Regions from separate parts of the Methylobacterium sp. AC690 genome, predicted to be linked through region 2. Evidence: riboswitches for the same ligand, from Rfam matches in the RefSeq annotation. Region 2 holds a riboswitch; the other holds the start of a gene.
What was found. A riboswitch is a leader RNA that binds a small molecule or an ion and turns the genes downstream of it on or off. The one in region 2 is predicted to bind thiamine pyrophosphate.
Positions count from the first base shown of each region.

Region 1: another riboswitch for thiamine pyrophosphate. It lies ahead of thiO (glycine oxidase ThiO); the one in region 2 lies ahead of thiC (phosphomethylpyrimidine synthase ThiC).

Region 1 covers NZ_CEEDOX010000002.1:204,373-220,020, forward strand. Annotated here, with positions in the region: gene AC0IY1_RS03325 (FAD-dependent monooxygenase) at 1-307, opposite strand, end outside; gene AC0IY1_RS03330 (zinc-finger domain-containing protein) at 325-579, opposite strand; gene map (type I methionyl aminopeptidase) at 793-1,623, shown strand; gene radC (RadC family protein) at 1,633-2,346, shown strand; gene AC0IY1_RS03345 (circularly permuted type 2 ATP-grasp protein) at 2,449-3,888, shown strand; gene AC0IY1_RS03350 (alpha-E domain-containing protein) at 4,017-4,961, shown strand; gene AC0IY1_RS03355 (transglutaminase family protein) at 4,999-5,826, shown strand; gene AC0IY1_RS03360 (proteasome-type protease) at 5,858-6,610, shown strand; gene AC0IY1_RS03365 (NAD(P)H-dependent flavin oxidoreductase) at 6,611-7,684, opposite strand; gene AC0IY1_RS03370 (thiamine phosphate synthase) at 7,757-8,398, opposite strand; gene thiG (thiazole synthase) at 8,436-9,221, opposite strand; gene thiS (sulfur carrier protein ThiS) at 9,256-9,468, opposite strand; gene thiO (glycine oxidase ThiO) at 9,465-10,646, opposite strand; TPP riboswitch at 10,748-10,876, opposite strand; gene AC0IY1_RS03390 (adenylate/guanylate cyclase domain-containing protein) at 10,922-12,169, opposite strand; gene rpoD (RNA polymerase sigma factor RpoD) at 12,368-14,362, opposite strand; gene dnaG (DNA primase) at 14,563-15,648, opposite strand, start outside.
Region 2 covers NZ_CEEDOX010000016.1:72,719-88,366, reverse strand. Annotated here, with positions in the region: gene AC0IY1_RS18910 (FAD-dependent oxidoreductase) at 1-1,488, shown strand, start outside; gene AC0IY1_RS18905 (transglycosylase domain-containing protein) at 1,604-3,802, opposite strand; gene AC0IY1_RS18900 (GNAT family N-acetyltransferase) at 4,049-4,498, opposite strand; gene AC0IY1_RS18895 (hypothetical protein) at 4,559-4,882, opposite strand; gene AC0IY1_RS18890 (hypothetical protein) at 5,063-5,272, shown strand; gene AC0IY1_RS18885 (hypothetical protein) at 5,296-5,589, opposite strand; gene AC0IY1_RS18880 (glutamine amidotransferase-related protein) at 5,734-6,591, shown strand; gene AC0IY1_RS18875 (acyltransferase family protein) at 6,596-7,669, opposite strand; gene AC0IY1_RS18870 (restriction endonuclease) at 7,908-8,282, opposite strand; gene AC0IY1_RS18865 (alpha/beta hydrolase) at 8,308-9,153, opposite strand; gene AC0IY1_RS18860 (zinc metalloprotease) at 9,503-10,270, shown strand; gene AC0IY1_RS18855 (hypothetical protein) at 10,455-10,673, shown strand; gene AC0IY1_RS18850 (hypothetical protein) at 10,799-11,053, shown strand; gene AC0IY1_RS18845 (BA14K family protein) at 11,153-11,908, opposite strand; TPP riboswitch at 12,058-12,166, shown strand; gene thiC (phosphomethylpyrimidine synthase ThiC) at 12,248-14,140, shown strand; gene AC0IY1_RS18835 (Y-family DNA polymerase) at 14,281-15,648, opposite strand, start outside.

The DNA.
Region 1 (15,648 bases), on a different contig from region 2:
AGTAGGGGGCGCCGAAGCGCTCGCGCAGATTGGCTCCGAGCGCGACGCCGCCGATGACAGCGCCGCTCGTCAGGGCCCGCACCACCACCGCCGGCGGCTCGCTCGCCGCGCGGCGCAGGGCGGCGCCGAGCCCGAGGCCGATCAATACCCGGCTGGCATTCGGGGAGAGCTGGATCCCGGCACCGACTTCGCTGAAGCCTGTGCGGCGCTCGATGAGGGTGACGGCATGGCCGGCGGCATCGAGGGTGAGCGCGGCCGTGAGGCCGCCGATGCCCGCGCCGACGATGGCGATGTTCAGGGCCGGCACGGAGCCGCTTCGCCGAATCAGGCGGCGGCCGAAGTCCGGTCGTCCCAGACACAGATCGCCGGGTCGGCGTTTCCAGCAGCCAGGGTCGGGCGATAGCGGAACAGCGTCGAGCAATACTGGCAGATGGTCTCGTCGTCCGTGCCCATATCGAGGAAGATGTGCGGATGATCGAAGGGCGGCTTCGCCCCGATGCACATGAACTCTTTTGAGCCGACGTGAATCACCGCCACGCCGGGCTCGTTGTGGAAATGCGGGACCGCCTTGTCAGCCATCGCCTTGTCCTGCTTGCCGGCCCGCCGGAGACCCGTCCTCATGGAAGGATCGTCCTCGTGCGGGCATCCGTGTTGTCGGGGTCTGCCGGGACCCGTCTCTAGCCTCTCCCCCGGCGCAAGCCTAGTGCAGTGCGCGCGAAGGGTTGGCCTCGCGCGCACGTCACCGTACATAGGGTCAGGCCCTGCCCCGGTTCCCTTCCGCGAAACGTCCCCATGACCCAGAACGAACAGGCCGTCTCCGAGAGCGGACGCCGCGCACCCCAACCGCCGATCCATGGACCGGAGGCCTTCGAGGGCATGCGCAAGGCCGGCCGTCTGACCGCGGAGGCCCTGGATCTGCTGATGGAGGCCACCGCCCCCGGCGTCACGACGGACCATCTCGACAAGCTCGCCTACACCTTCGCGATGGACCACGGCGCCTACCCGGCCTCGCTGCTCTACCGCGGCTACCCGAAGTCGATCTGCACCTCGATCAACCACGTGGTCTGCCACGGCATCCCGAACGACAAGCCCCTGCGGGACGGTGACATCGTCAACCTCGACATCTGCCTCATCGTCGACGGCTGGCACGGCGATTCGAGCCGGATGGCCTATGTCGGCGAGGTGCCGCGCAAGGCCCAGCGCCTGTGCGAGATCACCCACGAGTGCTTGATGCGCGGCATCGCGGCGATCAAGCCGGGCGGCTCCACCACGGATATCGGCCGCGCCATCCAGGCCTATGCCGAGGCGGAACGCTGCTCGGTCGTGCGCGACTTCTGCGGCCACGGCCTCGGGCGCACCTACCACGATGCCCCGACCATCCTGCACTACGTCGAGCCGAGTTACGACGTGAAGTTCCAACCCGGCCAGTTCTTCACCGTGGAGCCCATGATCAATCTCGGCCGTCCGGCGGTGAAGGTCCTCTCTGACGGCTGGACCGCGGTGACCCGTGACCGCTCGCTCTCGGCGCAGTTCGAGCACACTGTGGCGGTGACGGAGACGGGGGCGGAGATCTTCACCCTCTCGCCGAAGGGTTTGCACCAGCCCGCGCCGACGGCCGGCTGACGTCGAACCATGACCACGCGGCCGCCGTCCACGCCTGACCCGTCGGACGGCGAGCCGCATTACCTCGGCCATCGTGATCGCCTGCGCGCCCGGTTCGCCCAGGGCGGAGCCGATGCGCTTCCGGACTACGAACTGCTCGAACTCGCCCTCTTCCGGGCCATTCCCCGCCGGGACGTGAAGCCCCTGGCCAAGGCCCTGATCCGGCGCTTCGGCAGCTTTGCCGAGGTGGTAAGCGCCGAGCCCGCGCGCCTTGCTGAAATTGAAGGCATTGGCCCCGGGGTCATCGCCGACCTGAAGCTCATTGAAGCGGCAGGACATCGGCTGGCGCGCGGGGCGATCGCCGGTCGGCCCCTGCTCTCCTCCTGGAGCGCCGTGCTCGAATATTGCCGCGCCACCATGGCCTTCGCGGCGCGCGAGCAGTTTCGCGTGCTGTTCCTCGACCGGCGCAACCACCTCATCGCCGACGAGGTCCAGGGGCGGGGAACCGTCGACCACACGCCGGTCTATCCGCGCGAGGTGGCGCGCCGCGCCCTCGAGCTCTCGGCCACCGCCATCATCCTGGCTCACAATCATCCCTCGGGCGACCCGACCCCTTCGGCCACCGATATCCGGATGACCCGCGAGCTCATCGGCGTCCTGGACCCCCTCGGCATCCTGATCCACGATCACATCATCCTGGGTCGGGAGGGTCACGCCAGCTTCAAGGGCTTGAAGTTGATCTGAACGTGCTACCGTACACGCAAGGGCGGTGGGCGCGGACTCCGATCTCAGGTCGCTGGCGCGCCTCTTGCCTAGACAAGAACGGTGTTCAAGGGGGAGACGCGAATGGCGCTCGCTGCATTCGACGAGATGACCGGGCTGCCCGATGGGGCGCTGAGCAACCCCGCCGTGCGCGAAGCCTACGACAGCCTGAAGCACTGGCTCGACACCACGCCGCCCGAGCATTTCAACACCCGCCGCAGCCAGGCCGAGATGCTCTTCCGGCGCATCGGCATCACCTTCGCGGTTTACGGCGCGAACGAGTCCACCGAGCGGCTGATCCCCTTCGACATCATCCCGCGGGTCATCACCAAGCCCGAATGGGGGTTCCTGGAGCGGGGTCTCAAGCAGCGCGTCACCGCCATCAACGCGTTCCTGAAGGACATCTACGGGGCGCAGGAATGCATCAAGGCCGGCGTGATCCCGGCCGACCTCGTCTACCGCAACCCGCATTACCGGATGGAGATGCGGGCTTTCCGGGTGCCGCACGACCTCTACGTCCACATTGCCGGCATCGATATTGTCCGCACCGGTGAGAACGACTTCTTCGTGCTCGAGGACAATGCCCGGACCCCGTCGGGCGTCTCCTACATGCTGGAGAACCGCGAGGTCATGCTGCGGCTGTTCCCGGAGCTGTTCTCCCGCCACCGCGTCGCGCCGGTCGAGAATTATCCCGACGCCTTGCTGGCGACCCTGCGCAGCCTCGCGCCGTCCACGGCGACGCGCGACCCCACCGTCGCGCTGCTTACGCCGGGCCGCTACAACTCGGCCTTTTACGAGCACTCGTTCCTGGCCGACAAGCTCGGGGTCGACCTCGTTGAGGCCTCCGACCTCTTCACCAAGGACGATGTCGTCTACATGCGGACGACCGAGGGGCCGCGCCGGGTCGACGTGCTGTACCGCCGCCTCGACGACGATTTCCTCGATCCGCTGGTCTTCCGCCCGGACTCCGTGCTCGGCGTCCCCGGCATCATGAACGCCTACGAGCGCGGGACCGTGACCCTGGCCAACGCGGTCGGCACCGGCATCGCCGACGACAAGGCGGTCTACAGCTACATGCCGGAGATCGTGAAATTCTTCACCGGCGAGGAGCCGATCCTGCACAACGTGCCGACCTATCGCTGCCGCGAGAAGGAGGCCTTCGCCTACGTCATGGACAATCTCGGCGAGCTCGTGGTGAAGGAGGTCAATGGCTCCGGCGGCTACGGCATGCTGGTCGGCCCGCACGCCACCAAGCGCGAGATCGAGGAGTTCGGACGCAAGCTGAAGCACGCGCCGGACGGGTTCATCGCCCAGCCGACCCTGGCGCTCTCCACCTGCCCGACCTTCGTCGCATCCGGCGTCGCCCCCCGGCACGTGGACCTGCGCCCGTTCGTGCTGTGCGGCTCGGACGAGATCCGCATCGTCCCCGGCGGCCTGACCCGGGTCGCCCTGAAGGAAGGGTCGCTCGTCGTGAACTCGAGCCAGGGCGGCGGCACCAAGGACACCTGGGTCCTCGACGCCTGAGACATCGCGCGGCATCCGGCCCGGCGTTCCGTGCCGGGTGCCTTTCCAAGCCCGTGCCGGCTCCGGCATAGTCCTTTCCGCCCTGCGGCCTGCATGCCCGATGCCGGCCGACGTCCCGATGGAACCCCATGCTGTCCCGGACCGCCGACAACCTGTATTGGCTCTCGCGCTACGCCGAGCGAGCGGAGTTCGTCGCCCGCATCCTCGATGCCGCCCTGCGCCTGGCCGCCCTGCCGTCGAGCTACGGCGGCGGCGAGACCAACGAGTGGGCCTCCGCCCTGGCCTCGGCGGGCGATCCGGAGGTGTTCAAGCCGCTCTACGACAGCGTCACCGAAGCCACCGTCTGCGACTTCCTCGCCTTCAGCCCCCACAACCCCTCGTCGATCCGCTCCTGCATCGAGACCGCGCGCGAGAACGCCCGCAGCGTCCGCACGGCGCTGACCACCGAGATGTGGGATGCCATCAACGGCGCCTGGCTCGAACTGCGCAACTACGAGGGACGCGACCTCAACCGCGACGAGTTCACCCGCTTCCTCGACTGGGTGAAGGGCGTCTCCCTCGCCTTCGACGGCTCGGCCTACCGCACCATGCTGCGCAACGACGCCTACTGGTTCACGCGCCTCGGCACGGCCATCGAGCGGGCGGACAACACGGCCCGCATCCTCGACGTGAAATACCGCATCCTGCTGCCCGCCTCGGAGAAGGTCGGCGGCAGCCTCGACTATTTCCAGTGGACCACGATCCTGCGTGAGGTCTCGGCCTTCAACGCCTATCACTGGGTCTACCGCGAGAGCGTGAAGCCGCTCCTGGTGGCCGATCTCCTCATCCTGAACCGGCAGATGCCGCGCTCCTTCAGCAACTGCTACGGCATGCTGGTGGAGCACCTCGACCTCATCGCCGACGCCTACGGGCGGCGCGGCGCGAGCCAGCGCCTGGCCAGCAACACCCTCGCGCGGCTCGAGGGCGAGAACATCAATCGCATCTTCTCATCCGGCCTGCATGAGTTCGTGACGGAGTTCATCGTCGAGAACAATCGCCTCGGCGCAGCGGTCATCGAGCAATATCTGGTATAGGGCCGGCCCCGGCCCGACGCCGCGCAAAGGTCGCCGCATGCGAATCCGCGTCTTCCACGAGACCAACTACACCTACGAGCAGCCTGCGCGCGGGCTGATCCAGGTCCTGCGTCTGCGTCCGCGCGACCATGACGGCCAGTATGTCCGGCGCTGGCGCATCGAGCCCTCCGTCGACGGCCGCGTCAGCGAGCGCGAGGACGGCTTCGGCAACGTCGTGCACTGGTTCACCGCGGACGAGCCGGCCGAGGCCCTGTCGATCCGGGTCACCGGAGAGGTCGACACCCTGGAGATGCACGGCATCGTGCGCGGCACGATCGAGCGCCTGCCGGACGTGTTCTATCTGCGGGATTCGGACCTCGCCCTTGCCAACGACGCCATCCAGGCCTTCGCCCAGGAGGTCGCGGCGGCCGGCGACCCGGCGCCCCTGCCCTGCCTGCACCGGCTGCTCGCCGCCGTGCACCAGCGGGTCGCCTTCGTTCCCGGCCCGGCCAGCGCCAGCACGAACGCCGCGCAGGCCTTCACCCAGGAAAAGGGCGTCTGCCAGGACATCACCCATCTCTTCATCGCGGCGGCCCGCCACCTTGAGATTCCCACGCGCTACGTCTCAGGGTACTACCACCACGCCGACCGGGACGCGGATCAGGGCTCCGGCCATGCCTGGGCCGAAGCGCTGGTGCCGGGGCTCGGCTGGATCGGCTTCGACGCCGCCCACGGCATCGCCACCACCGAGGCCCATATCCGTGTGGCCGTTGCCCTCGACTATCTCGGGGCGGCGCCAATTCGCGGCAGCCGCATGGGCGGCGGGACAGAAACACTCGACGTGACGCTTCGCGTCGAGCAGGCACAGGCTTCCGTCCAGTCCTGATCGCGGACGGACGCGCGAGAAAGACCGCACCATGACCTACTGCGTCGGTGTCCTCGTCGAGGAGGGGCTGGTGATGATCGCCGACACCCGGACCAATGCCGGGCTCGACGACATCTCGACCTACCGCAAGCTCCACCACTTCAACGTGCCGGGCGAGCGCGTGATGATGCTGGCCTCCGCCGGCAACCTCTCGATCACCCAGTCGGTCCTCAGCCTTCTGGCCGAGGGCGTGGAGGGCGATGCCGGCGAGCCGAAGATGAAGCTCGTCGAGGCGCCGACGATGTTCCAGGCGGCCCAGCTCGTCGGCCGCGCCATCCGGCGTGTCCGCGAGATCGAGAAGGCGGGATTCGAGGCGGCCAACCTGCGCTTCTCGGTCTCGCTGCTGTTCGGCGGACAGATCGGCTCCGACCCGATGAAGCTCTACCTGATCTACTCGGCCGGTAACTTCATCGAGTGCAGCGGCGACGCGCCCTTCCTGCAGATCGGGGAGCACAAGTACGGCAAACCGATCCTCGACCGGGCGGTGAAGTACGAGACCGACCTCTACGACGCCCTCAAGGTCGGCCTCGTCTCGATGGATTCGACGATGCGCTCGAATCTCGGCGTCGGCTTGCCCATCGACATCGCGGTCGCCCGCCGCAACGCCCTCGACCTCGAGGTGAATCACCGGATCGAAGCCGGTGAGAGCTACTTCCATGATCTGCGTGAGCGCTGGTCGGCGGCTTTGCGCGCCGCCCACCGGGCGATCCCCCGGCCGCCCTACGGCCCGGCGACGGCGAAGTGATCAGGCCCTTGGGCCACCCAGGAGCCTGAGCGCGCCCTCGGCGAGCTCGACGGTCAGACGACCCGCCTCCGTCTCGCGGGCAAGGGGTGCCCCCTGCCCGGCCCAGAGGGGCGAGAAATCGCCCGAGCCGCGCCGCTCGGCCTCGATCCGCAAGGGTTGAAGGCCGATGGCGGCCGTGGGGAACACCGGCGCATCTGCGCACAGCGGCCCGAGTTCGCGGATGACGCGATTCACGAGTCCCCGGGCGGGCTTACCCGTGAGCACGTTGGTGATCGTCGTGTCCTCGTCGCGCGCCCGGCGCAGGGCCTCGCGGTGCGGACCCGAGAGACCGGCTTCCGTGCAGCGCAGGTAGGCCGTTCCCAGCTGAACGGCCGAGGCACCGAGCATGAAGGCGGCGGCGATCCCGCGGGCATCGGCGATCCCCCCGGCTGCGATCACGGGCACGTCCACCGCGTCGACCACCTGGGGCACCAGCGCCATCGTGCCGACCTGTGTCGCGGGATCGCTGCCGAGGAACAGTCCACGATGCCCGCCGGCTTCGGCCCCCTGCGCGATGATCGCGTCGACCCCGCGCTCGGCGAGCCAGCGCGCTTCGCGCACGGTGGTGGCGGACGAGAGAATGGTGCAGCCGAGCGCCCGGACGCGGTCGAGAAGCGACGCCTCCGGCAGGCCGAAATGGAAGCTTACCACCGCCGGCCGGACCTCGGCGACGACCGCGAGCATCGCGTCATCGAACGGAGACCGTTGCGCCATGGCGATGGGAGCCGCCGGATCGAGGCAGAGTTCCGCGTAGTAGGGTGCGAGCCGGCTGCGCCAGGCGGCCTCGCGCTCGTCATCCGGCGTTTCCGGCACGTGGCAGAAGAAGTTCAGGTTGAACGGCGCGTCCGTCCGCGCCCGGATCGCCGCGGCCTCGCTGCGCACCGCGTCCGGGTTCATCGCCGCGCAGGCGAGGGAGCCGAGGCCGCCAGCGGCGCTGACGCTGGCGGCAAGGGCCGGCTTCGGCCCGATCATCGGCGCCTGGACGATCGGGTGCTGCACCGGCACGCGGTCGAGAAATCGGTTCTTGCCCCACATGCGCCGGCTCCTTGCCCATCATCGCAAGTTTGAATCGCAAGTCTGGATCGCAGGTCTGAATCGCCAATCAGATCACGTCTTGAGGCGGGCACGATAGGCACGCACCTCGGCGGCCGGATCCACGCTGCGCATCAGCGCGCCCATCACCGCGACGCCCGCAGCGCCGGCCGCGCGGCATAGGTCCACGCGATCAACTGTCATTCCCCCGAGGGCAATCACCGGCATGCCGAACCCAGCCGCGGTTCTCAGCGCCTCTGCTCCGAGGGCGGGACCGTAGCCCGGCTTGCTCGGCGTCGGAAAGATCGGGCTCAGGGTGGCGTAGTCGGCGCCGGCTCGGGCGGCGACCGCAACCTCATCCGGCGTATGCGCGGACACGCCGATACGGCCACCGGGCAGGCGCCGGCGGGCTTCGGCGATCCCGGTCGCGGTACTCCCGCCGGGCAGATGGACACCGTCGGCGCCGAGTTCAGCGGCGAGCGCCGCATCCGCACCGATGGTCAGCGAACCGCCCTCGGCCTGCACGAGGCGGGCGATGTCCCGGGCGAGTGCGCGCCGCGCCTCCGGTGCCAGGTCGCGCTCGCGAAACCAGACCCAGCGGGCGCCGGCCCGCAGGAGGCGTTCGAGCGTGGCGCAGAGGTGCCGAGCGGCGACCGCCGGCGCATCGGTCGCCGACCTGTCCGTCACCACCAGCAGCCGCGCGGGCAGGCCGCTCATCGTCGCGCGCCGGCCGGCGCGTCGGTCGAAACCCGGCTCACGAGCCCACGAGGCCCAGTTGCGGGCTCGACGGTTCGGCCCGGCCCCGCTTCGGGATCCGTCCGGCGAGATACGCGTCGCGACCTGCCTGGACCGCGTTGCGCATGGCGCGGGCCATCCGCACCGGATCGTCGGCCTTGGCGACCGCCGTGTTCAGCAGGCAGCCGGCGGCGCCGAGCTCCATGGCGATGACCGCGTCGGAGGCGGTGCCGATGCCGGCATCGACGATGACCGGCACGGGCGAGCGCCGACAGATCAGCTCCAGGTTGGCCGGGTTGGCGACACCCATGCCGGAGCCGATCAGCGAGCCCATGGGCATCACGGCAGCGCAGCCGAGATCGGCGAGGCGCTGGCAGACCACCGGATCGTCGTTGCAATAGGGCAGCACGGTGAAGCCGTCGTCGACGAGGTGGCGACAGGCCTCCCGCAGCTCGGCGACGTCGGGGTACAGCGTTTCGCGGTCGCCGATGACCTCGACCTTGATCCAGTTCGTGTCGAGGGCCTCGCGGGCGAGTTCGGCCGTCATGATCGCGTCGCGCGCCGTCTCGCAGCCAGCGGTGTTCGGCAGGAAGCGGTGCCCCTTGAGCCGGCGCAGCGTATCCGAGCCATGCCCCTGCAGCGAAACCCGGCGGATCGAAGCCGTGACCACCTCGGCGCCCGAGGCCGCGACCGCATCGAACAGGATGCTCTGCGTAGGGTAGCCGGCGGTTCCGATGAACAGACGCGAGCCCAGGCTCACACCGCCGATCACCAGCGTGTCCGTGTCGTTCGCGATCTCGGTCATTCCCGGCCTCCTGCCATGGTGTTCTCCCTCCCGATCAGCCGCCCTGCATCGCGCGCACGATCTCGACGCGGTCGCCGTCGCTGAGCGCGGTGGCAGCCCAGTCCCGGCGTCGGATCACGGCGCCGTTGAGCGCGATGGCGATACCCTGCGGGCTCTCAAGGCCGGTCTCCTCGGCCTCTTCCCGGAACAGGGCGTCGAGGTCGGCGGCCGTGCTTTCGCGGACCTCGCCGTTGACTCGGAGCTTCATGCGAAGGCCCTCCGCGGCGGCGACGCGAAGCGGGCCCGGCCGAAATCCCGGGCATAATCCGGCAGCGCTCCCGCGGCGACCAGGGCCGCAACCGCGTCGGCGGTGGCCGGGGCCAGCAGGTAGCCGTTGCGATGATGGCCGGTGGCGACCACGAGGCCGGGCGCCAGGGCATCGATGATCGGGGCATCGTCGTCTGAAGTCGGCCGGAAGCCGCTCCAGATCGCTTCCACCGCCATCTCCTCGATGCCGGGCAGGACGCGACGTGCGCCCTCCAGCAGGGCGTAGAGCCCGCCGGCCGTGACGCCGGGAACGAAGCCGCAATCCTCCACCGTTGCGCCGACGATGAGATGGCCGTCGCTCTTCGGCGCCATGTGGACCTGCTCGGTCCAGACCATGTGGGCGAGGGTGCCGGTGCGGGCGGTGGTCCGCAGGGCGAGCGACTGACCGCGCAGGGGCCGGACCGGCAGGGCGAGATGGTCGGGCAGGAGCCCCGCCTCCCCGCTCCAGGCGCCGGAGGCGAGCACGACGGTGTCGGCCTGACGGATGCCCTGGGCCGTACGCACGCCCGTGACCCGGCCGGCGCTCCAGTCCAGGGCCTCGACACCGCAGCCCTCCACGATGGCGACTCCGGCAGCGAGGCAGGCCTGGACGAGGGCGGCCATCACCCGGCTCGGATCGACTTGGTGGTCGTGTGGGCAGAACAGGCCGGCGGTGACGGCGGGACGCAGGCGCGGCTCGCGGGCCCGAACCTCGGGGCCGGTGAGCCAGCGGGCGTCGAGGCCTGAGCGCTTCTGCAGGTCGTGCCGGAAGCGCAGGCGCTCGACCTCGTCGCGGCCGATGGCGAGCACCAGGGTGCCCTCCTCGCGATAGTCGATGTCGAGGCCGGCCGCGGCCTGAAGGTCATCGCGAAAAGCCGGCCAGCGCGACAGGCTCTCCAGGGCCAGGGGCAGGAGCGGGTCGGAACCCGGCTCGTGCTCGGCGGCAGGGGCCAGCATGCCGGTTGCGGCGAGGCTCGCCCCGGCGCCGACGGTGTCCCGCTCCAGAACGGTCACAGACCGCCCGGCCTGCGCCAGGCGCCAGGCCGCCGACAGGCCGATCAAGCCAGCCCCGACGACGACGACGTCACTGCGGGCTGGAGCGACGACGGCCGGCGGAGCATCGCCGTGCGTCCGTCGCAGGTTGAGGAAGGCGTTCGGGATCACGTCCAACACAATCTCCGCGACCGGCGTCGAGATTGGTGGGGCTGCAGCTTCGAGCGGTGAAGCGTGCCGGGCTTGAGCAGAAACCCGCGGTCCAATCCCTACGCCGGTATGAACCGGGTCAGGTTCGAAGGATTTCCGCGCCGCCATCCGCGAACGGACGGCCATCGGTTTCTCAGCCCCTTGCCGGGGATCTCCCTGGAACACCCCTGATGTGGGCCGTCCACGCGCCGGGGTCAATCCCCGAGCGGGCCTCAGGCGGCGGACGGACGCGCCGGCCGATAGACGCCCATGGGTTCGGCAAACCCGTCGAGCGCGTGCTCGCCGAGGGGCTCCGGCATGTCCCAGAGGAAGTCGACGAAGGGCTTCGTCATCAGGATCGGTTCGGCCAGCGTCCGGTTGAGGCGGGCGACCCGGCTCGCCAGGTTCACGTCGCGCCCGATCACGGTGAAGTCCAGCCGCGCGCCGGAGCCGACATTGCCGTAAGCGGCCTCGCCGTGATGCAGGGCGATGCCGGCGGCCACCGGATTGGCGAACCGGCCCAGGGCATTGGCCTCGGCCAAGGCCGCCATGGCGCTCTGGGACGCCGTGAGCGCCCCCTTGGCGGCACCGCCCAGGTCGTCGCCCGGCTCACGGAAGATCGCCAGCAGCCCGTCGCCGAGATACTTCAGGACCTCCCCGCCCTCGCGCTCGATGGCTGGCACCAGGCAGTCGAAGAAGATGTTCAGGAGGTCGACGGCCTCCTCCGGCGTCATGTCGGCGGAGATGCGCGTATAATCGCGCATGTCGGCAAACAGGATCGCGGAGCGGATGCGCTGAACGTGACCGCGACGGATGGAGCCCCCGAGGATCGCCTTGTGCGGCTCGTCTCCGACATAGATCCGCAGGACGTGGTCGAGCTGCTTGTTGATGCTGCGCATCTCCATCACCGCGGCCAGCGTCGGCATGACGAAGCGCAGGATCGCCACGTCCTCGTCGCGGAACCCCGCCGGGGACCGGGTGGCAAAGGAGATGCCGTTGCGCGTGCCGTTGGTGAAGAACAGCGGCGCGACGATGTAGTGCCGGTAGCCCTCGGCCTTCAGGTCGGGAATGACCGCGAACGCCTCATCCGGGGTCTCGGCGAGATCGAGGATCAACCACTCGCCGGTCTCATGAACGCGGAAGAACGGGCTCGCGCGATAGGCCCGGTCCGATGCTTCCCCGTGCGGGAACAGACGAACCGTCGAGCCCATCTCGCGGGTCCAGAACCGCCCGACACCCGAATACTCGGAATGCAGGGCATCGATGGCCGTGGTGGCCCGGTCCACCGGCACGTCGAGCCTGATCAGGCGCTCGGCCAGGCCGGACAGCAGGTCCTCGGCCTTCGGCATGCGCGCGCCCTCGCTCAGCAGCCAGTCGCGCAGGGCCACGCATTGCTGGAGGGCGCCGAAGGGGACGTCGGCCGCCTCCGAGCCGTCGGCTTCAGCGGTGGGGGAAGGCTGGGGCGGGCCTCGATCGAGCATATGGCCAAGGTGGGTTGGGAGACGGCGTCCGGCAACGGCCACGCCTCGGGTTTTGTGCGTATCGTGCGGGCCTCGCCGCTTCAACAGCGCAGAGCGCTTCAGGGGCTCGGCGCCATCGAAACGAAAGAGCCGGCCCCGTGAGGAGCCGGCTCTTTCAGGTGAAAGGTCCGCCGGAAAAGGCCGGCCTCACCGCGTGCATCAGTTGTCGAGGAAGCTGCGCAGCTTACGCGACCGGCTCGGGTGCTTGAGCTTGCGCAGCGCCTTCGCCTCGATCTGACGGATACGCTCGCGCGTCACCGAGAACTGCTGGCCGACCTCTTCGAGGGTGTGGTCGGTGTTCATGCCGATGCCGAAGCGCATGCGGAGCACCCGCTCCTCGCGGGGCGTGAGCGAGGCGAGTACGCGCGTCGTGGTCTCGCGCAGGTTCGACTGGATCGCCGCATCGATGGGCAGGACGACGTTCTTGTCCTCGATGAAGTCGCCGAGGTGCGAATCCTCCTCGTCGCCGATCGGGGTTTCGAGCGAGATCGGCTCCTTGGCGATCTTGAGAACCTTGCGCACCTTCTCCAGCGGCATGGCCAGCTTCTCGGCCAGTTCCTCCGGGGTCGGCTCGCGGCCGATCTCGTGAAGCATCTGGCGCGAGGTCCGAACGATCTTGTTGATCGTCTCGATCATGTGCACCGGAATGCGGATCGTGCGGGCCTGATCGGCGATCGAGCGGGTGATCGCCTGCCGGATCCACCACGTGGCGTAAGTCGAGAACTTGTAGCCGCGGCGGTACTCGAACTTGTCGACAGCCTTCATCAGGCCGATGTTGCCCTCCTGGATCAGATCCAGGAACTGCAGGCCGCGGTTGGTGTACTTCTTGGCGATCGAGATCACGAGGCGCAGGTTGGCCTCGATCATCTCCTTCTTGGCCTGACGGGCTTCGCGTTCGCCCTTCTGGACCATGTTGACGATCTTGCGGTACTCGCCGATCTCGAGGCCCGTCTCGGAGGCGAGGGTCAGGATCTGCTCGCGCAGGCGGGCGACCTCGTTCGAACCCTTCTCGACGAGGTTCTTCCAGCCACGGCCGCCGAGGCTGCCGACGCGCTCCATCCAGTTCGGATCGAGTTCCCAGCCCTGGTAGTGGCGCAGGAACTCGTCGCGGGCGACGCCGTGGCTCTCGGCGTAGCGCATCAGTCGGCCCTCATGGGAGATGAGGCGCTTGTTGATGTCGTAGAGCTGCTCGACCAGGGCCTCGATGCGATTGGCATTGAGGGAGAGCGACTTCACGTCGGTGACGACGGCGTCCTTCAGCTCGTCCTGCTTGCGCTCCTGGGCATCGGTGCGGGTGCCGCCGGAGGCCTTGAGCTCGGCATGCTCGATCTGCAGCTTGCGCAGCTTGCGGTAGTTGTTGGCGATGTTGTCGAACGTCTCGAGGACGCGCGGCTTGATCTCGGTCTCCATGGCCGCCAGGGAGACGTTGTTCTCCATGTCGTCCTCGTCGTCGCCGTCGGGCGGCGTCGGCGTATCCCCCTCGCTCTCCTCGCTCTCCTCCGCGCCCTCGGCGATCTGCATCGCGTTCTTGGCGTCGGGGCCCGCATAGGTGGCTTCGAGGTCGATGATCTCGCGCAGCAGCACCCGGCCGTCGACGAGTTCGTCGCGCCAGATGATGATGGCCTGGAAGGTCAGCGGGCTCTCGCACAGCCCGGCGATCATCGCCTCGCGACCCGCCTCGATGCGCTTGGCGATCGCGATCTCGCCCTCGCGGGACAGGAGTTCCACGGAGCCCATCTCGCGCAGGTACATGCGCACGGGGTCATCCGTGCGGTCGGTCGGCTCCTTGGTCGTCTCGGCACGCAGGGCGACGGGCTTGGTCGGCGCGATCTCGGCGACCTCGGTCCCCTCCGCCCCATCCTCGTCGTCGGCCTCGCCGTTGGCCTTGGCCTCCGTCGTCTCCTCGGTCTCCTCCGCCTCGACGACGTTGATGCCCATCTCAGAGAGCTGCGACAGCACGTCCTCGATCTGGTCGGGGTCGGATTGGCCGTCGGGCAGAACCTCGTTGATCTCCTCGTAGGTGATGTAGCCGCGCTTCTTGGCGAGCTTCACCATCCGCTTGACGGAGGCATCCGTCAGATCGAGGAGCGGCCCGTCGGTCTGTTGCTCCGGAGCAGCATCCGTCTCGTCCCGTTCCGTTGCCTTCGTCGCCATGGTCCGCCTATGGTTGTCGTGTCAGCGTCGCGCGGAAGCGTGTCGCTCACTCCGCGTCGTCGACGCTGAAATGCATGTGATGTGCGGACCGCCGGAGTGACAGCCGCGTCGATGTCAGATCCCGGTATGCAAGCGAGACGCTTGACCGATTGTTAACCATGCGCCGCCAATGGCGGCCGAATTCGTTCGCGGCGCGCGTTTCAGGGTGTCGATGCCTCATCCGCATCCGGCACCGCTTCGTCCGCCTCCGCGCCAGCGATGACGGCCATGCGGGCCTTCACGTCGCACAGCCAAGCGAAGTTCGCCTCCGTCTCGTCCTCGACCAGGGCCCGCTCAGCCAAGCGGAGTTCGCTATTTAGCGCGCCAGACTTGCGGTGCAAGATCACGGCCTGACGCAATGCGTCTTCGAGACGCACAGGATCGGCATGCGCGTCAAGTGTCCATCGATCGCCCGGACGCACATGGCTCGCCAGCCGAGCCGCCGCATCCGTGAGCCCGGCGCGCTTCAAACGGTTCTCCAGGACCTCGACGCCGGGCTGATCCACGTCGGCATGGCTGTCGAGCAGGAGGGAGCGCAACGCCTGCGCATCCGGATCGCCGAGTTCGAGCTCGGCGAGATCCTCCGCCTCGATCCCGAGCAGTTCGGGGTGGACGAGGAGGCTGGAGACGATCATCGCCTCTCGGTCGCGAAAGGCCACCGGGCCGGAGGCGCTGGTCTCGCCGGCGTAGAGGGGATTGAATTTCGTGGTGATTCGCGGTGACGGCGGCGGATCGCCGGGCCGGGGATGGCGCTGGAAGGCCGGGCGTGCCGAGCCAGCCCTCGGCTCCCACGGTCCACGGCGCCCCGAGGAGGCCTGCGGGGACAGGGCGCGCAGGCGTCCCTCGATCTCGTCCCGGTAGAATCCCCGGACCGTCTCGTCGCGGATGGAAGCGACCATCTCGCGCAGCGATTTGGCGAGACCGGCCCGCCGTTCGGGGGTATCGAGCGGCGCCCCGTCGGTGGCCCGCGACCACAGAACCTCGACGAGGGGGCGGGCCGCGTCGAGCACGCGGTCGATGGCGGACTTGCCCTCGGCGCGCAGGAGATCGTCGGGGTCCTGCCCCTCGGGCAGCATGGCGAAGCGCAGGGACTTGCCCGGGGTCAGCCCGGGCAGTGCCACATCGAGGGCTTTGAAGGCCGCACGCTGGCCAGCCCCGTCGCCGTCGAAGCACAGGATCGGCTCGTCGGCGTTGCGCCAGAGGAGGCCGATCTGCTCCTCGGTGAGTGCCGTACCGAGGCCCGCCAC
Region 2 (15,648 bases):
GCCGGTCCCACGGGCTTGGTCCTCGCCCTCTGGCTGACACGGCTCGGCATCCGCGTCCGGATCGTCGACCGGGCGGAGGCGCCCGGCACCACCTCCCGGGCGCTCGGAATTCAGGCGCGCACCCTCGAACTCTACCGCCTCCTCGACCTCGCCGATGCGGTCGTCGGCGCCGGGCACCGGGTGCCCGCCGTCAATCTCTGGACCGCCGGCACCCGGCGCGCCCGCCTGGCCTTCTCCGCCGACCCACGGGACCCGACGCCCTATCCCTTCCTGCTGATCTACCCGCAGGACGCGCACGAGCGTCTCCTGATCGAGCACCTCGCCGCGGCCGGGATCCGGGTCGAGCGAGGCACCGAACTCGTCGGGTTCACGCAGGACAGGGCGCGCGTCGTCGCCACCCTGCGCACGACCGAGGGGGCGCAGGTGCAGGTGGCGGCCGCCTACCTGGCCGGGTGCGACGGCGCCCGCTCGACGGTGCGCGACACCCTGGGCATCGGGTTCCCGGGCGGCACCTACGAGCGCTTCTTCTACGTCGCTGACATCGCGGCGGACGGCCCGGCCGTCGACGGCGAGATCCATCTCAACCTCGACAGGGCCGCCGACTTCCTGGCCGTGTTCCCCCTCGCGGAGCGCGGGCGGGTGCGCCTCGTCGGGACGGTGCTCGATGATCATGCCGGCCGCCGCGAGAGCCTGACCTTCGACGATATCGCCGCCACGGCGCTGGAGCGGCTGCGGATCGCGCCGCGGACCGTGAATTGGTTCTCGACCTACCGGGTGCATCACCGGGTCGCCGCCCGCTTCCGGGACGGGCGCGCCTTCCTACTCGGCGATGCCGGGCATATCCACAGTCCGGCCGGCGGGCAGGGCATGAACACCGGCATCGGCGACGCGATGAACCTCGGGTGGAAACTCGCCGCCTGCCTGCGGGGGCGGGCGGACGATGCCCTGCTCGACACCTACGAGACCGAGCGGATCGGCTTCGCCCGCCGCCTCGTCGCGACGACGGACCGGGTGTTCACCCTGGCGACGTCGGAGAACCCCCTGGCGCAGCTCTGGCGGACCAGGCTCGCGCCCTTGTTGGCGCCGCTCGTCGCCGGATCCCCGGCCCTCCGGCGCTCCCTGTTCCGAACGATCTCGCAGATCGCTCTGGCCTATCGGCACAGTGCGCTCAGCGCGGGCCGGGCGGGCCGGATCCATGGCGGGGATCGGCTGCCCTGGGTGGCGGGCGCGGACGTGGTGGGGTCGGAATGGCGGGTGCACGTCCATGGGGCGGCGGCACCGGACCTGGCGCGCTGGTGCGCGCAGCAGGGTCTGGGCCTGCACGTCTTTGCCTGGAGCCCCGAAGCCGAGCACGTGGGCCTCGCCCGGGACGCCCTCTACCTCGTGAGGCCCGATGGCTACGTGGCCCTCGCCGATGCGGAAGCCTCCGTCCCGACGCTGGCCGCCTTCCAGGCGCAGCACGGGCTGAACTGGGGAGCGGACGGCTGACACGGGTCCGGCTGGACGGCAGCCGGACCCGCATCAGCAGGTCCGCGCTCAGCCTGTACGAAGCCCGGACCCGTCACCCCGCGAGGATCATCCGGACCCGGGCCAGGGGCTGGCGCTACTCGCCGACCCCGAACAGCTTCTCGAGGAAGTTGCGGTCGTCCTGGCTCGGGCCGCGGCTCGCATCCGCGTGGCGGGCGGCCGGGCGCGGCGGGGCGGCCGCCTGCGGCTCGCCCAGGAGGGCACCGATCAGGCCGCCCGGGGTGCTGTTGGTGACCGCCGGTTCGGCGGGACCGCGGTTGCGCCAGCGGTTGGCGCCGGGGAGCATCACCGGGCTCTGGCCCTTCAGCGCCACCGTCATGTAGGCCTTCCAGATCTCGCCCGGCAGGTTGCCGCCCGAGACCTTCTTCGTCGGCTCGCCGTCGTCGTTGCCGAGCCAGACGCCGGTCACCAGGGTGGCCGAATAGCCGATGAACCAGGCGTCGCGGAACTCCTGGCTGGTGCCGGTCTTGCCGGCGAGGTCCCAGCCCGGAACCTCCGCCTTCTTGGCGGTTCCGGTGACGAAGGTCTCGTGCATCATCGCGTTCATCATCGAGACCGCGTTGGCGTCGATGACGCGGCCGAGCCCGCCGTCCTTGCGCTTGTAGAGCACCTTGCCGTCCGCGCTCTTCACGCTGGCGATGATGTAGGGGATCACCCCCGTGCCGCCGTTGGCGAAAGCGGCGTAGGCGCCCACCATCTCCAGGGGGGTCACCTCGGAGGTGCCCAGCGCGATCGAGCCGTTGGCCTGCAGCGGGGAGGAGATGCCGAGGCGCTGGGCCGTCTGCACCACGGTCTTGGGCCCGACTTCCTGGCCGAGGCGGACCGCCACGGTGTTCAGGGAGAGCGCGAGGGCGTCCCGCAGGGTCACGGGTCCCCGGTAATCGCGGGAATAGTTCTCCGGGCTCCAGCCCTTGATGCTGATCGGTGCGTCGTCCCGCACCGTGTCGGGGGTCAGGCCGTGCTCGACCGCCGCGAGGTAGACGAAGGGCTTGAACGACGAGCCGGGCTGGCGCTTGGCCGTGGTGGCGCGGTTGAACTGGCTCTGCGCATAGTCGCGCCCGCCCACCAGGGCGCGGATCGCTCCGTCCGGCTTCATCGAGACGAGGGCGCCCTGAGCGACGTTGTAGCGGCCGCCCTTCTGGTTCAGCTCGCCCACCAGCGCCTTCTCGCCGGCGCCCTGGAGGCCGGTATCGACGGTGGTGGCGATGACGATGTCGCTCTCGAACTTCTGCACGAAGTCGTCGAGGACGTCCATCACGAGGTCGGCGACGTAGTTGGCCGAGCCGCCGCCGCGCACGCCGGCGGGCCGGGCCGGGCTCGCCAGGGCCAGCTTGGCCTCGGCGGGCTTGGCGAAGCCCAGCTCCTCCATCGCGGCGACGACCTGGGCGGCGCGGGCCTGAGCCGCCGGCAGGTTGCGGTTCGGCGCCAGGCGCGAGGGCGCCTGGACGAGGCCGCCGAGCATCGCGGCCTCCGCCAGGGTCACGGATTTCGCCGGCTTGCCGAAGTAGCGCTGGGCCGCGGCCTCCACCCCGTAGGCGCCGGCGCCGAAATAGACGCGGTTCAGGTAGAGCTCGAGGATCTCGTCCTTGCTGTACTTGTGCTCCAGCCAGAGGGCGAGGATCGCCTCCTGGATCTTGCGCGAGGCCGAGCGCTCCGGCGTCAGGAACAGGTTCTTGGCGAGCTGCTGCGTCAGGGTCGATCCGCCCTGGGAGACGCCGCGGCGGGTGACGTTCTGGGCGACCGCGCGGGCGATGCCGACGGGATCGACGCCGAAATGGCTGTAGAAGCGCCGGTCCTCGATCGCCACGAAGGCGCGCGGCAGGTAGGGCGGCAATTCCTTGATGCTGACGACCCGGCCGCCGGTCTCGCCGCGATTGGCCAGGAGCGAGCCGTCGCTCGCCAGGATCGCGATGTTGGGCGGACGCTTGGGCACCGCCAGCTGGTCGATCGGCGGCAGCTGCGAGGCGTGATAGGCCACGAGCCCCGCGATGCCGATCACGCCCCAGAGGCCGAGGACGAGGACGCCGTAGACGAGCCGGCCGAGGATCGAGCGGCGGGCCCGGCGCGGCGCCTTGCGCAGCGCCCGCGATGGGGCGGGGGCACGGCTCTTCGCGCCGCGGCCGCCCTGTGAACCTGACCCGCCTCGTGCCACGCCGCCTCCCGCGCGATCGGCGCGCGAGAGCCGCAGGTCGAGATCGGCCGGGTCTCCGACGCGGCCCTCGGGCACGTCGAAGTTCGGCTCCCCTCGGCCTGTGCCGCCACGTCCCTTCGCCATGCGTCCCGTCTGCCCCAAGGTTCGTTCGCGATTCGAGCGACCCTGCTTGCGCACGGTAATTGCGGCGGGTTTAAGGGGTGTTAACCGGCTGATTTTTCAAAGCTTTGAAAAACCAGGGGAAATTCGACGAGCCTCGCGATTCGTGCACCGGGTGTTCAGGGGGTGGCCGCGGTGGCGGGACCCGTGGAAGCAACCCCGCCGGCCGCCGCCCGGTCCCGGCGATCCGGTGGGACCGCCCGGCTCCGCTCACCCCTTCTTGCGGAGGGGCCGGACCGACACGGCGCCTCGATCGGTAAATCCGGTGGCGGCACCGAAGGCCTGCAGGTCCGTCCGATGGAGTCCGGTCACCAACTCGATCTCGCCGCACCCGGCCGAGCGCGCCGCCTGCGAGGCCGCCTTCAGGAGGAGTCGACCGAGGCCGCGCCGTCGCGCGTCGGGGTCGACCAGCAGCGTGGTGATCTGCGCCGTCGGCAGATTGGCTGCGAGGGACGCATACCAGTGCAGGACGACGAGGCCGCTCGGCGGCCCCCACTCGACCGCGACGAGGGCCGCGCTCGCGCCGTGCCGCACGGCCTCGATCCGTTCGGCCAGGGTCTCGGCGGCGACGGGGTGGCCGGACCCGCGCAGGAGTTCGGCGAGGCCCGCCGCGTCGCCGACAGTCGCCGCCCGGATCTCCAGCCCGTAACGGCTCGCCACGCCTCACTCCGGTCGGCTCCCCCGGCCGGAGCCGGCGGAGCGAGGATCCTGCGGGTCCTTTTAGTCCCGGCGCATCAGGCCGAACAGGGCGAAGCCTGCCAGGGCGGCGAGACCGAGGGCGAGACCACGATTGTCCTGGAAGCGGCTCGCCGCCGCCTGTCCGGCGGCCCGCAGGTCGTTGCCCAGGGGCGAACCGCTGAGGATGCGCTCGGCCCGGGCATGGTTCTCCGGCCGGGTCGCGATCGACACCGCGAAGGCGTCGTCGTCCAGGCGGTCGATCTCGATGCTGTTTCGGGCAAAGCCGGCGCGCGACAGGCGATCCCGCGCCACGCGAGCGGCTCTGAGAGACGGAACGGTCACGGTCGCCAACACGCTGTCAGACATCAAGTATTCTCCCTGTTCGGCAGACCAAACCCCGCCCGCGGGAATACGGTTCCGTGATCGTGGGTTCCGGGCGTGACGGGCGGCCCGGCCTTAAGCTTCCGGCAACCACCGTGGACCTAAGCCCGGGCCTCGCTCGGCGGGCTCAAGCCCGCGCGAGCCGTGACGAGGAGCCTGCCGGACTTGCGCGATCCGTTCGTTCCTGCCGCCCTTGCCGATCGCCTGCGGGAGAAGCGCCGCCGGCCGCGGTCCCGGGAAGCCCTGGCCTACGAGCCGGCCAAGCCGGTCTTCGCCGAACTCCTCGACGCGCGCGGGCACGGCACCGGCCAGTTCGTGCGGCTGTCGCAAGGCATGGTGGAGGCGATCACGCGGGGCGCGCGCGCGGAATCTTGAACGAAATCCCGATCGACCTGGGGTCAGCGATCGCAGCCGATGCAGATGTCGCGCACCACGCGCTCGCGTCCATGCCCCGTGCGCTGGTTCGGCAATGATCTGTTGAAGGCGTGCTCCGCCGGGCGGGCCGGCGGCGGAACCGGCTTCGGCGGCTCGGGCGCGGCCGGTCTCGGCGCGGGGGCGGTCAGGGCCATGTACTGGGCCGCGGCGGGCGCCGAAGCGAGGCTAGGCACCAGCCCGGCGAGGGCGAGAACCAGGGACGCACAGCGCGGGCGAGCACGAACGCGCGGGGCGGTCTCGGGACGTCGCATGGCCATCGAAGCCTCCGATCGTGTGCGCTCGGTGCGAATCGACGCGGAGCGCCATGCGGCGATCCGGCGTCCGGCCTGACGGGAACGAGGGCGGGAAGGGATCGTTCCCCGTCCCTTTGGCCGGCCCCCGGGCCGGGTGGGACCGGATCCATGCTGCACCTCCTCGTGGCCGATGGGAACGACCGGTCCGGACGGGCCGATCACGTTTCGGGCACCGGCGTGACCTCGGCCGAGGCCTATGCGGAGGTCCTGCGCCAGATCTCACCGGGCGTCGGCTGCACCCTGATCAACCCGGCCGACGCCGACGCGGCCCTATCCCCCGGGACCACGCTCGCCGGCTTCGACGCCCTCTTCCTCACCGGATCGACCCTCCACGTCTGCGACGAGGCCGACGCCGTGCGGCGCCAGATCGCCCTCGTGCGCGACGCCCTCGCCGCCGGGCTCCCGATCTTCGGTTCGTGCTGGGGCGTCCAGGTCGCCGCGGTCGTGGCGGGCGGCCATGCGGCCCGCAATCCCAAGGGGCCGGAATACGGGTTCTCGCGCGATCTCGTGCGCACCGAGGCCGGACGGGCGCACCCACTCCTGGCCGGGCGGGGCGAGCGCTTCGATGCTCCCGCCCTGCATCTCGACGCCGTCATCACGCCGCCGGCCCACGCCACCGTGCTGGCGGGCAACGAGGTCCTGTCGGTCCAGGCGATCGAGATCCGACACGGGGCCGGCGTGTTCTGGGGTACGCAGTACCACCCCGAACTCGACCTCGACGCCCTGGCCGCGATGCTGCGCCTCAGCGCGGACGCTGTGGTGGCGGCCGGCGCGCTGCCCGACCGCGCGGCGGTGGAGGCCTATGCGGCCGACCTCTGCCGCATCCATGCGAATCCCGAAGGACAACGGGACCTGATCGCCCGTCACCGGCTCGGCCCGGAGCTGCTGGAGCCGGCGCGTCGGCGGGCGGAGATCGGGAACTTCCTCGATCGCCTCGTGCGCCCGCGGGTCGAAGCCGCGGCCTGAGCGTTCAGACCGCGCGCAGGGCGGGAGCGTCCGGCCGCGGGCGGGCGCCGACGATGTGAAAGGCGCGCGGTCGCACGAACAGGAATGCCAGGCGCGTGTGACGGATCATCCGCTCGAAGGCCAGCGGAACCAGGATCGCCACCACCGTGACGACGAGGCTGGCCCAGCCGATATCGCTGATCGCCCCCGACTTCACGATCAGCGTGCGGGTGAGGGCCATCGGCAGGAAGAACGCGAGGTAGATCACGATCGAGCGCTGGCCGCAGGCCCTGAGCGCCGCCGTCACCGGCCCGCCGGCCCGGGACATCAGGGCCCCGGCGGCGACGATCGCGAGGGCGCCGGCACCGCTGAGGATGAGGGCGAGCCCCGGGAGGTTCGCCAGCGCCGGCACGGCCCGGAAGCCCGTGGGCACGAAGACCAGGGCGGCGTTGACTACGGCCCAGAGCGCCAGTCCGAGCATCGCGGCGCGGGCGTGGCGCTGCACGAGATCCGCGAAGGTGAAGATGCGCGCGGCAAAGAGGTAGCCCACCAGGAACCAGACATAGCGGTCGCAGAACTCGTCGATCAGCTCGAACCCGGTGTGGAGCGGCAGGACCTGAAGCAGCGCCGCACCGCCGAGGAGCCAGGCCGTCGGCACCGACCGCAGGGCCTTGGTCAGCACCGAGAACACCGCCAGCAGGTAGATGAACCACAGGGTCGAGTAGGGTTCGACGACCGCCAGGGCGAGATGGGCGACGAACGCGCCCGGCCCGGCTCCGTCGGTGATCGCGCCGTACTTGAAGGCCGACTGGATCAGCACCCAGAGGACGTAGAAATAAACGAAGTGCACGAGGCGCCGGTCGAGAAACAGGCGCCAGTCGCGGTCGATGACCCGGCCGAGGAACAGGCCCGACAGCAGGAAGAAGTCCGGGATGCGGAACGGGCGCGCGAAGGCCACGACGGTGTGGAGAAAGCCCTCGCCCTCCATCGCGATCCCGGTGCCGAGGGTCGAGTGCATCATGACCACGAGGATGATGCAGAGGCCTTTGGCGACATCCACCCAGGCGAGCCGGGCGGAATCCTCCGGGGATCCCGCCATCCGCGACCCCGTTCCCTGCGCCGTTCCTTGCCCCACCCCGACCGCCGCCATGATCCGTCCCCGCCCACAGGACCGCGATCCTTGGGCGCCAGGTCTTAAGGATGGCGATACGCTGGGAGCCGCCGGCCGATCATGCCGAACGGAAGGTAAAGGCCGGGCCGCGGCTTCTCGCACTCCGGGCGGTGCCGCGTTTCCCTGCGCGGGCGCCTGCCGCAGGGCCGGCTGCGCCCCGCAGGCCTCAGTGCGGATCGCGCTTGGCGCCCCGGCGGTCGCGGGTCATGCGGGTGGCGGCGTGAAAATCGTCCGGCTTGGTGCGGACCCAGGCCAGGAACTCCGCCATCTCGGGCGCCGCCCGCAAGGCCTCCACGTCGGCGAGGCGGCGGGCGATCTCGGCTTCGCTGAAGCGGGCGTGGATCGCCGAGTGGCAGATCTGGTGCAGGCGCACCGTGCCTGCGCGCGCCCCGCCCTTCAGCTTCGGGGTCAGGTGGTGCAGGCTGGATTTGGCATGGGGCGGGATCGGCCGCTCGCAGAGCGGGCAGATCACCGGAGGCTTGGCCTGCGGACCATGCGTCGCCGGGTCGTCGTCGCGCCAGAGCCGGGCTCGTCGTCCCAAGGGTGTCTCCCGTCGGATGCGTGCGTCAGTGGTCTGCTGCCGGAACAAGCGTCCGGCAGGCGGGGTCGTTCGGTTGGAACAGGGCCGCGGCCTCGCGGTCCCGGGTCCCGAGAATGGAGACGTGGTCGCCGGGGATGACCATCAGGCGCGCCCGTGGACCGGCCTGCGCCGCCAGCCGCTCGGCATGGGCGAGAGGCACCACCGGGTCGTCCCGGCCGTGGACGATGACGAGGGGACCGCCCTCGGCGGCGATGCGCGCGTCGGACCGGAAGGTATCCCGAAGGAGCAGGCCGGTCGGCAGGAAGGGGAAGCGCCCGGCGACGATGGCGGAGAGGGAGTCGAAGGGCGCCTCGAGATAGAGGCCGAGATGCGGCCGGGTCTCGGCCAGGGCCACCGCCACCGCAGCCCCCAGCGAGTGGCCGTGCAGCAGCACCGGAGTTCCGGGGACCCGCGCCTGGATCCACGCATAGGCCGCCTGTCCGTCGGCGATCAGCCCCGCCTCGCTCGGACTCCCGGTCGAGCCGGGATAGCCGCGATAGGCGATGGCGAGGACGCCCCAGCCCGCCATGCGCCAGGGCCCGCCGGCAAAGCGCGCCGCAGCGGGCTCCGGCCGCGAGCCGTTGCCGTGGAAGCTGAGCACCACGGGACAGCCCGGCTCCGGCGCCCGCCAGAACCCGAGCAGGCGCTCGCCGTCGGCCGTGGGCAGGCTGATGGCTTCCGTGCCCGTCGGCGCCGGCCGGGCGGGGGCGGGCGCCTGGCTGCGGAAGGCGCCGGGATAGATCAGGTGCCGCTGGAAGACGGTCAGCAGCGTCATGGCCAGGACGGCGAGGCCGAGGAAGGCGGTGGCCACGAGGGAAGCGAGAAGACGCATGCGCTCGATGAAGGGTGAGGCCGCGACCGAGCGACGACCCCGAACCGTCGCGGCGGGGCGCCGAACCGCGCCGGACCCTGGGGATGGAGGGGACACTGGGGCGTCCCCGAGAGGTAGGGCTGGACTTTGGCGTGTCACCAGCGATGTTGCGTCGCGTGAATGCTCCTGCGCCCGTTCTTCCCCGAAGCTTCCTCTTGCCCACGAGACGCTTCTTGCCCACGAGCTTCCTCTTGCCCAAGAGCTTCCTCTTGCCCACGAGCCGCCCCCTGAGGACCCGTCACCGGTCCGCCGCGCCCGCACCGGTCCGGCGCGCCGCGGCATGAGGGACGCGTCCGGTCGCGCGGAGGTCATGGGCGCTCCTCGCCTCAGCGCGAACGCGCTCCTCGTCGGGCTGATCTTCTGCGGGGTCGGCTTCGGCATCGGTGCCGGCGCGCTCGCGGGCTCGGGTGCGGCCTTCGTCTTCCTGATGTCCGGCTGGGTGCTGGGCCTCTGCCTGCACGAGTATGGCCATGCCCGGGCCGCGCTGCTCTGGGGCCTGCCCCGGACCGGCGCGCTCACCCTCGATCCCCTGCGGGCCCCCAACCCCGTGGCGACCATGCTGCTGCCGGCGCTGTTCACCATCATGGGTGGCGTCGGATTTCCGGGCGGCGTGGGAATGCCAGGCAGCCTCGGTCGTCCGCCGGAATCCGGGCTGAGCCGGGGACGGCAATCGGCGGTGGCCGCCGCCGGCCCGGCGATGAGCGTCCTCTTCCTCGTCGTGCTCGCGCTGCTCTACGCCCTGGCCAGCCCGGGCGCGGAGACGCTGCGTGCGGTGCTCGCCGTGTCGGTGCTGTTCCAGGGCACCGCCCTGGTGCTCGGGCTGATGCCGATCCCGGGGCTCGACGGCTACGACATCGTCCGACCCTGGCTCTCCGGCCCGCCGGCCTCGCCGCCAACCGCGCCCTGGACCTTCGCGGACCAGATGGCCCGGCATTCGGGGCTGGTGCTGCTGGGCCTCTTCCTGATCTCGGCGGCCTTCACCCGGCCGCTGTTCCGCGCGAGCCTGCTGGTGACGACGGTGTGCGGCATCGATCTCGCAGACGTGATCGCGGGGTTTCGGTTGGTGCGCCTGTGGTGATCCCACCGGTCAGAGGGGCACGACGCACGGGAGATTTAACGGCGTGGCGGCGGACGTGTCGCGGCGGTGTGTCCGTCAACGCGCTGAGCCGGACGGTTGCGGCGCATGCGGAGGTGCCGCGTGGTTCGTCTCGCGTGCGAGGCGGCGCCCCGGCTCGTCACGATCGTCGAGGCGGGCGCGGGTCATGCGGGACGATGCGTCGGGGCAGGGGGCGCCATCGGCCTCCCGCGTGCGGCTGCTGGACCAGGCCGGCCGCGTCCTTCGCACCGAGTCCCTTGCGGGCTGTCGTGAGGCGGAGGCCCCGGAGCGGGCGCGGGCCTTCCTGGATGGCCGCTCGGTCGAACTCTGGGACGGGGCGCGCCTGATCCAGCGGCGCGAGGCCCCTCGCAACCGGTCGGCCTGAGCGGAGGCGGCCGGTCCCGGCCCGACCGCGGCGTTCGCGCCGCGTAGGAAGTGGGCTTTCGTGCTAGGTGCGCTCGGCCTCCGGATCCGACGCGATCCGGCGCGGCCCGGTGGAGAGACCCTGCGATGGCCCTCAAGACGACGTTCCTGGTGCAGACCTTCGTGCTCAAGCGCAAGCGGCTCTCGCCGGGCGACCGCGAGGTGGCGGTGACGGAGAGCGGGGCCTTGAAGAAGGCCGAGGCGATGGCCGCCCGTTTCCCCGGCACGGCGGCGATCAAGGTCGTAGCCGACGACGAGACGGGCGAACTGGAGAGCGCGTCCATCCTCGGCAGCTTCGGAGAGGTGCCGGACGATTTCGCCGAGAGCCTGCAGGGCTCCTGAGGCCGGACTGCCCACGGCGTCCACGAACCTGGGACCGGAAATGCGAAAGGGCCCCGCCTCGCGGCGGAGCCCTTCGATCCTGCTGCGACGCGTCAACCGTTACGGGCAGGCGTGACGCTGACCGTCATTGCCGAGATAGGTCCCGGTGCGGCGGTCATAGGACCGGAAGCGCTGGACACAGTAGGCGACGTCCTCGCCGCTGGTCGCGACCTCCGGGACGGCCTCGTAGCCCGTCGCGGCATAGCCGCCACCGTAGGGCGCGGAGCCGCCGTAATAGGCCGGCGCATAGCCGCCGGCATAGTAATCGTCGCCGTAGTAGCCGCCATAGGCGCTGCCGAGGCCGTAGCCGATCCCGGCGCCGGCGAGACCCAGGCCGAGGCCGAGCCCGACGCCACCGTAGCCGCGGCGGTAGCCGTAGCCGCGCCCGGCATAGGCGCCGCCCCGGTTGTATCCACCGCGGTTGAAGCCGCCGCGATCACCCCGGAAGCCGTTGCCGGCCGCGAGGCCCGCTCCGGCGCCGACGGCACCCGCGCCGACGCCGATGGTCCCGCCGCGGTTGAACCCGCCGCGGTTGAAGCCACCCTGCGCGAGGCCGCCGCGGAAGCCGCCGCCGCCGAAGTTGCCCCCGACATTGCCGCCGCGGAACCCGCCGCCCTGCGCGAGACCACCGCGGAAGCCGCCACCACCGAAGTTGCCGCCGCGGAATCCGCCGCCGCCGCCAAGTCCACCGCCGTGGAATCCGCCGCCACCGCCACGGAAGCCACCGCCGCCACCGCCCGGACGTGCGTCCGCGGATGCGGGAATCATCGAGAGGGCCCCGACCAGGGCGGCCGATGCCAGGAGTATGCGCTTCATGGGAGAGCCTGTCGTTCGCATGTCGATCCCGAGGACCGAACTTCTGGTAACCGAACGCGGGGCCTGACGATAAAGTTCGGTTCGCACCCTATTCCGCCGCACTTCATCGGGCCGGCGATTGACAAAACCGCCGCAGACCTCGAATCTAGAAGCATTCCGAGGGGGGCTCCGAGTGCGGGGGCTGAGATTGGGCGCGTCGCCCTGACCCTTGAACCTGATCCGGTTCGTACCGGCGGAGGGACGGGAATTCGTAGCAGCGGCGCGCAAGATCCAGGCGTCGTCCCATCCAACACCGCTCGACGCGAGTCCGGATCGTCTCCCACGCCAGGAGCGAAACCGATGAATGCACCCGTTCTCCCGAAGGATCTTCCGCAGGGTCAGCCCCAGGCGGTGACCACCGGCCCGATCATGGGCTCGCGCAAGGTCTACGCTCCCGTGGCCGGGCACGACGACATCCGGGTGCCGTTCCGCGAGATCACGCTCAGCGATCCGAAGGAGGCCCCGGTGCGGGTCTACGATCCGTCGGGCCCCTACACCGAGACGGATGCCAAGATCGACCTGCATGCCGGCCTGCCGCTGGTGCGCGAGCCCTGGATCGCCCGGCGCGGCTACGCCACCGTGACCCCGCGCGTGGTCAAGCCCGAGGACAACGGGTTCGTGCCCGAGGACAAGCTCGTGGCCCCCTGTCCGGCCACCCGCGAGATCCGCAAGGCCGGCCCAGGCCAGATGGTGACGCAGTACGAGTTCGCCCGCGCCGGGATCATCACCGAGGAGATGATCTACGTCGCCAACCGCGAGAACCTCGCCCGCCAGACGATGCTGGAGGGCGCGCAGGCGGCGCTGGCCGACGGCAACAGCTTCGGCGCCGCCCTGCCGGCCTTCATCACGCCGGAATTCGTCCGGGACGAGGTGGCCCGCGGCCGCGCCATCATCCCGGCCAACATCAACCACCCCGAGGTGGAGCCGATGGCGATCGGCCGCAACTTCCTGGTGAAGATCAACGCCAACATCGGCAATTCCGCCGTGACGTCGTCGGCCGCCGAGGAGGTCGAGAAACTGGTCTGGGCGACCCGCTGGGGCGCCGACACAGTGATGGACCTCTCGACGGGCCGCAACATCCACAACATCCGCTCGTGGATCGTGCGCAACTCGCCCGTTCCGATCGGCACGGTGCCGATCTACCAGGCGCTGGAGAAGGTCGGCGGCGACCCGCTGAAGCTCGACTGGGAGGTCTTTAAGGACACCCTGATCGAGCAGGCGGAGCAGGGGATCGACTACTTCACCATCCATGCGGGCGTGCGCCTCGCCCACGTGCCGCTCACCGCGCGCCGGGTCACCGGCATCGTCTCCCGCGGCGGCTCGATCATGGCGCGCTGGTGCCTCGCCGGTCACCGTGAGTCGTTCCTCTACGAGCGCTTCGACGAGATCTGCGACATCATGCGGGCCTACGACGTGTCGTTCTCCCTGGGCGACGGCCTGCGCCCCGGCTCCATCGCGGATGCCAACGACGCTGCGCAGTTCGCCGAGTTGGAGACCCTGGGCGAGCTCACCAAGATCGCCTGGGACAAGGGCTGCCAGACCATGATCGAGGGCCCCGGCCACGTGCCGATGCACAAGATCAAGGTGAACATGGAAAAGCAGCTCGTGGAGTGCGGCGAGGCGCCGTTCTACACCCTCGGCCCGCTGACCACCGACATCGCCCCCGGCTACGACCACATCACCTCCGGCATCGGCGCCGCGATGATCGGCTGGTTCGGCTGCGCCATGCTCTGCTACGTCACCCCGAAGGAGCATCTCGGCCTGCCCAACCGCGACGACGTCAAGGAAGGCGTGATCACCTACAAGATCGCGGCCCATGCCGCCGATCTCGCCAAGGGCCACCCGGCGGCGCAGCTGCGTGACGATGCCCTGTCGCGGGCCCGGTTCGACTTCCGCTGGGAGGATCAGTTCAACCTCTCCCTCGACCCGGATACGGCCCGCGCCTACCACGACGAGACCCTGCCGAAGGACGCCCACAAGGTCGCGCATTTCTGCTCGATGTGCGGCCCGAAGTTCTGCTCGATGAAGATCACGCAGGACCTGCGCGCCGAGGTGCTAGCGATGGAGGCGGCCGGCCAGGTGCTGGGCGAGGCCGCGCCCTTGAGCGCGGCCGAGCGCGAGGCCGGCATGGCGGCGAAATCCGCCGAGTTCCAGGCCGAGGGTGGCAAGCTCTACGTCGACGCGGCCGAGTAGGGGACCGTGTCCCGGGCCGGTCTCAGCCGACCGGCCCGGGACAGGCGGCGCGTCGAAGAACTGCCCGCGGCGCGCGGATTTCCAGAGCCGTGTCCGCGTGAAGTTTCCGAGGCCTCTCCCGGGCGCCTCTCCCGCTCACATCACGCGAACAGCCCGTGCACGAACCAGCGCGCGGGCGTCTCCATCGTGGGGAAGCCCTCGCGATAGACCCAGAGGCGGCGCCCGGCCTCGTCCTCGACCACGTAGTAGTCCCTGAGCGGACCCGGCGCGCGCCACCACTCGTCGGCGATGCGCTCGGGCCCGTCCGCATGGGCGACGCGGTGCAGGCGCCGGCGCCAGCGGAAGCGGTGCGGAGGCCCGTCGGGGGCGAGGGCGATGACGTCCTCGGCGGCCTCGCCCCGGCTGAACAGCACCAGCGGCCGGGGCTGCAGGCGCGGCCGGGACGCCGGATCGGACCGGCCGGCCGGCGTGGGGCGATCCGCCCGCCAGGGCTCCACGAGGTCGGCCCGCTCGGGCAGGTGGCTCGCGCGGAAGCCGAGCCGCATCATCCGCCGGCCGAGGCGCTGGCGCAGGGCATCGCCCAGATGCTCGGCGCCTCCGCCCTCGGCGGGCGTCTCCACCAGCGTGCCCTGACGCGCCGCGATCGTGCCCGTGGCGGTGACGGCGAGGCCCACGGTCTCGAAGCCGAAGCCGGCATCGAGGGCCGGGCCGAGGCGATCGAGGCGCAGGGTCAGCAGGCGTGCGAGCTGGACCGGGCAACGGCTCGGCAGGCTCATCCCGAGGTCGAGGGTGCGCACCACCCCGTCGACGCGGGTCAGGGACAGCCGCAGCGCCCGGGCGCCGAGGCCGGCCGCCTCCAGCCGGGGCGCCAGCCGCTCCATCAGGCCCGTGGCCGTGGCGACGATGGTTTCCGGCTGCCCGATCGGTTCGAGGAAGCCGCGCTGGGCCTCGAAGTCGCGCGGGTCCTCCGCCGAGACGAGGGGCTCGGGCCGGCGGCCGAGGGCCTGGTCGAGGCGCAGCAGCAGGGTCTCGCCGAAGCGCCGGGCCAGGGGCGCCCGGGGTGCGGCGGCGAGGTCGCCGATCCGGCGCAGGCCGAGGCGGGCCAGGGCCTGCGCCTTGCCCGGATCGAGGCGCAGGGCGGAAACCGGGAGGGCCTGCAGGGCCTCCCCGTTGCATCCGGGCGCCACGAGGCCACCCCCGCCGTGGCGCGCCAGGGCGAAGGCGCAGGCGGGCGTGTCCGCGAGGGCGATCCGGGCCGGAATCGCGCCCGCGCACAGGCGTCGTGCGAGGTCCGCCAGCAACTGCGCCTCGCCTCCGAAGAGGTGGCTCGCCCCCGCGATGTCGAGGAAGAAGCCGTCGGCGCCCTCTGCCGGACCGTAGGGCGCCACGACCGGGGTGTAGCGCTTGGCCCAGAGGCAGAGCCGATGCAGGGCGGCCTCATCGGCCTCCGGGTCGGCGGGATGGACGGCCACGGGCGTGCCGATCCGGGCCCGGGCCCGGGCGAGGGT